Regions from separate parts of the Actinomadura luzonensis genome, predicted to be linked through region 1. Evidence: riboswitches for the same ligand, from Rfam matches in the RefSeq annotation. Region 1 holds a riboswitch; the other holds the start of a gene.
The links. A riboswitch is a leader RNA that binds a small molecule or an ion and turns the genes downstream of it on or off. The one in region 1 is predicted to bind glycine.
Positions count from the first base shown of each region.

Region 2: it holds a riboswitch for glycine, as region 1 does, so the genes downstream of both, gcvT (glycine cleavage system aminomethyltransferase GcvT) here and gcvP (aminomethyl-transferring glycine dehydrogenase) in region 1, are expected to answer to the same signal.

Region 1 covers NZ_JAKRKC020000002.1:1,382,092-1,384,538, forward strand. Annotated here, with positions in the region: gene MF672_RS36620 (bifunctional nuclease family protein) at 1-179, shown strand, start outside; gene MF672_RS36625 (MerR family transcriptional regulator) at 327-947, shown strand; glycine riboswitch at 997-1,097, shown strand; glycine riboswitch at 1,098-1,209, shown strand; gene gcvP (aminomethyl-transferring glycine dehydrogenase) at 1,267-2,447, shown strand, end outside.
Region 2 covers NZ_JAKRKC020000003.1:774,233-776,679, forward strand. Annotated here, with positions in the region: gene MF672_RS48610 (3-oxoacyl-ACP reductase) at 1-281, shown strand, start outside; gene MF672_RS48615 (gamma-glutamyl-gamma-aminobutyrate hydrolase family protein) at 305-997, shown strand; glycine riboswitch at 1,062-1,159, shown strand; gene gcvT (glycine cleavage system aminomethyltransferase GcvT) at 1,289-2,374, shown strand; gene gcvH (glycine cleavage system protein GcvH) at 2,371-2,447, shown strand, end outside.

The sequences.
Region 1 (2,447 bases):
GCGCGCGGCCCTCCGACTCCATCGCGCTCGCCCTGCGCACCGGAGCCCGCATCTTCGCCAGCGAGGAGGTGGTCCAGGAGGCCGGCGTGGTCATCCCCGACGACCAGGAGGACGAGGTGGAGAAGTTCAGGGAGTTCCTTGACACGATCTCTCCCGAGGACTTCGGCAGGGCGGGGTAGGTATTTCGGTGCATTTACGCTTCACGACGCGCCGAGCCGGATCGTTGACTGAGCATGGTCACGGTCCTACGGTGCAAGTGAAACCCGCGGTCGCCCTATATGAACCCCCAGATCAGGCCGCGGGATGAGAGAAAGCCGGAGGTCCGCGTGGCGGTCAGCAGCGGCGAGGGAAAGACGGCCGGCCAGGAAGATCCGGTGCGGCGCGAGGACGCGCGGCAGCGTGCCGGGGAGCAGGGCCTGCTCTTCGACGAGCAGCCGGCGGCGCTGCCGGACGACATCGGATACCGCGGGCCCACGGCCTGCGCCGCGGCCGGCATCACCTACAGGCAGCTCGACTACTGGGCGCGCACGGGCCTGGTGGAGCCGACCATCCGGGCCGCGCACGGCTCGGGCTCCCAGCGGCTCTACAGCTTCCGCGACATCCTGGTGCTCAAGGTCGTCAAGCGGCTCCTCGACACCGGGGTGTCCCTGCAGCAGATCCGCACGGCCGTGCAGCACCTGCGTGATCGCGGGGTCGCCGACCTCGCCCAGATCACGCTCATGAGCGACGGCGTCAGCGTCTACGAGTGCACCTCGGCCGACGAGGTGATAGACCTCCTGCAGGGCGGCCAGGGCGTGTTCGGCATCGCGCTCGGCCGGGTCTGGCGAGAGGTCGAGGGAAGCCTCGCGGAGCTGCCGGGGGAACGCGCGGCGGTCGAGGACACCGTCCCGGCCGACCACCCCGCTGACGAACTCGCCCGGCGCCGGCGCGCCCGACGCCTAGGGTAGTAATTCGCCCGTAACGTCCAGGGTAGTAATCTAGGACAGGCAAGGCTGACGACCCCGTGCGGGAGAGTCCCCGGGCACCACGCGGTCCCGGGGCGCCGAAGGAGCAACCCTCCCCGGAATCTCTCAGGCAACCTGTACCGCTCGGGCGAGGCAACTCTGGAAAGCAGGCACGCCCGCCAGGCGCGCCTCACCGACGGTGCAAGCCTCTTCGGGGGTGAAGCTCTCAGGTCGCGGTGACGCCCGCGCTGACAGAGGGGGAGACCCGGCATCCGCCCGCGCCCCGGCGCCGGTCTCCGCAAAGCCTCGGGAGGCACCGTCCATGTCCGATCCGTCAGCATCCCAGCAGGACCCCGCAGCCACGCCGGCGTCCCCGCCTGTCTCTGGGCCTCTTTCCGAGACCCTGCCCACGGCTCCGCCGCCGTCCACCCCCTCGCTGGACGCGCCGCCGTTCGCCGCCCGGCACATCGGCCCCTCCGAGGCCGAGCAGCAGCGCATGCTGGAGGCCGTCGGCTTCGAGTCCGTGGCCGACCTGGTGGCCGTGGCGGTGCCCGAGGCCATCAGGGCCAAGGACCGCCTCGCGCTGCCCGCCGCCGCCGGCGAGGCCGAGACCATCGCCGAGCTGCGCGCCCTCGCCGGGCGCAACCGGGTGCTCACCTCCATGATCGGCCAGGGCTACCACGACACGGTCACGCCCGCCGTCATCCGCCGCAACCTGCTGGAGAACCCCGGCTGGTACACCGCGTACACGCCGTACCAGCCGGAGATCTCGCAGGGACGGCTGGAGGCGCTGCTCAACTTCCAGACCGTCGTCTCCGACCTGACCGGCCTGCCCGTCGCCGGCGCGTCCCTGCTGGACGAGGCCACCGCCGCCGCCGAGGCCATGACCCTGGCCCGGCGCGGCGGCAAGTCCAAGAGCAACGTGTTCGTGGTCGACGCCGACGCGCTGCCGCAGACCAAGCGGGTGCTGGCCACCCGCGCCGAGCCGCTCGGCATCGAGCTGGTCGAGCACGACCTGGACGGCGAGCTGCCCGAGTGCTTCGGCGTGCTCGTCCAGTACCCCGGCGCCTCCGGCCGGCTGCGCGACCTCCGCGCCACCGCCGCCGCCGCGCACCAGGCCGGGGCGCTCGTCGTGGCCGCCGCCGACCTGCTCGCGCTCACCCTCGTGGCCGCGCCCGGCGAGCTCGGCGCCGACATCGCGATCGGCTCCTCCCAGCGCTTCGGCGTGCCGCTCGGCTTCGGCGGGCCGCACGCCGCCTACATGTCCGTCCGCGAAGGGCTGCAGCGCCAGCTCCCCGGCCGCCTGGTCGGCGTGTCCGTCGACGCCGACGGCGACCCCGCCTACCGGCTCGCCCTGCAGACCCGCGAGCAGCACATCCGGCGCGAGAAGGCCACCAGCAACATCTGCACCGCCCAGGTCCTGCTGGCCGTCATCGCCGGCATGTACGCCGTCTACCACGGGCCCGAGGGCCTGCGCCGCATCGCGCTGCGCGTGCACCGGCA
Region 2 (2,447 bases), on a different contig from region 1:
CGATGTCGCGCGAGCTCGGCGTGCAGTTCGCCCGCGAGGGCGTCAGGGTCAACGCGCTGTGCCCGGGGCCGGTCAACACGCCGCTGCTGCGCGAGCTGTTCGCCAAGGACCCGGAGCGGGCGCAGCGGCGGCTGGTGCACGTGCCGCTCGGGCGCTTCGCCGAGGCGTCGGAGATCGCGGCGGCGGTGGCGTTCCTGGCCAGCGACGACGCCTCGTTCATCACCGCCAGCCAGTTCCTCGTGGACGGCGGCATCAGCGGCGCCTACGTGACGCCGCTCTAGAAGCTTCGAGGGGGAAGGTGCTCATGCGGCGTCCCGTCATCGGGATCACGTCCTACGTCGAGCCGGCCACGTTCACGGTGTGGGCGGACATGACGGTCGCGCTGCTGCCGTACATGTACGTCGAGCAGGTCGTGCGGGCCGGCGGGCAGCCCGTCGTGCTGCCGCCCGCCGGCGACCCCGCGCAGGCGCTGCGCGGCCTGGACGGGCTGGTCCTGGCCGGCGGCGGCGACATCGACCCGGCCAGGTACGGCGCCGACCCGCACGAGCGCACCGGCTACGTGCGCGGCTTCCGCGACGACGCCGAGTTCACGCTGCTGGCGCGGGCGCTGGAGGCCGGGCTGCCGTACCTGGGGGTGTGCCGGGGGCTGCAGGTGCTCAACGTCGCCCTCGGCGGCAGCCTCCACCAGCACCTCCCGGACGTGGTGGGCCACGCGGAGCACTCGCCGGAGCCCGGCGTGTTCGGCCACCTGCCGGTCACGCCCGTCCCCGGCAGCCGGCTGGCCAAGGCGGTCGGCGCGGACCCGGTGACCGTGCCGCACTACCACCACCAGGCCGTGGACCGGCTCGCGCCCGGCCTGAGCGTCACCGCGACGGCCGCGGACGGCACGGTCGAGGCGGTGGAGCTGGACGGGACGGCGTTCGCGATGGCCGTGCAGTGGCATCCGGAGGCGGCCGAGGACTGCGCGTTGTTCGAGGCGCTGATCGCGGCCTGCTGACCCGGTCCCCGCCCCGCACGCGACAACACCCCCGTCACGGCACTAGGCTGACGGACATCACCGTCGAAACCGTGCGGGAGAGCGTCCTGACAGCCGGTCAGGGCCCCTGAAGGAGCAAGCCCTCCCCGCGAACCTCTCAAGGCAAAGGACCGCACGGACGAGGTGCCTCTGGAAAGCAGGCCCGCGGGCCTCGCCGAAGGTGAAAGTCCGGCAAAACTCGGGCGAAGCTCTCAGGCATCGATGACAGAGGGGGAGGATGCTGGCATCCACTCCTGTCCTGAGGTGCGACAAATGTCCCGACCGACACCGCTACGCGACGTTCACGAGAGCCTCGGCGCCACCCTCACCGACTTCGCCGGCTGGCTCATGCCGCTCCGGTACGGCAGCGAGTCCGCCGAGCACAAGGCCGTGCGCGAGGCGGCCGGGCTGTTCGACCTCTCGCACATGGGCGAGATCTTCCTGACCGGCCCGCAGGCCGCGGAAGCCCTGGACCATGCCCTGGTCGGCCACCTGTCGGCGCTGGCCGTCGGCCGGGCCCGCTACACCATGATCGTCAACGAGCGGGGCGGGGTGCTCGACGACCTCATCGTCTACCGGCTCGGCGACGAGGAGTTCATGGTGGTCGCCAACGCCTCCAACTACGAGCTGGTCGCCCGCGAGCTGCAGGAGCGGGCCAAGGCGTACGACGCCGTGGTCGAGGACCGCTCCGACCGGTACGCGCTCATCGCCGTCCAGGGCCCGCGCGCCCAGGAGATCCTGGCCACGCTCACCGACGCCGACCTCGCCGGCCTGAAGTACTACGCCGGCCTGCCCGGCCTCGTGGACGGCCGCGAGGCGCTGATCGCCCGCACCGGCTACACCGGCGAGGACGGCTTCGAGCTCTTCGTCGCCGGCCAGGACGCCGTGCCGCTCTGGCACGCCCTGACCGCCGCCGGCGAGCCGCACGGCCTGCGCCCCGCGGGCCTGTCCGCCCGCGACACGCTCCGGCTGGAGGCGGGCATGCCGCTGTACGGCAACGAGCTGAGCGCCGAGCTGACCCCGTTCGACGCGGGCCTGGGCAGAGTGGTGAAATTCGACAAGCCCGGCGACTTCGTCGGCCGGTCGGCGCTGGAGGCGGTCAAGGACGACGCGCCCCGGCGGCGCCTGGTCGGCCTGGTCGCGCGGGGCCGCCGGGTGCCGCGGCACGGCTACCCGGTCACGCACGACGGCGCCGTCGTCGGCGAGGTCACCAGCGGTGCGCCCTCCCAGACCCTGGGCAGGCCCATCGCGATGGCCTACGTCGACACCGGAGCCGGTGAAGGCCTGGCTGTGGACATCCGGGGCAGCCAAGAACCTGTGGACCTGGTAGAGCTGCCCTTTTACAGGAGGAAGAAGTGAGCAACATCCCTGACGAGCTGAGCTACACCAAGGAACACGAGTGGGTGGCGGGGCTCGACGACGGTCTCACCGT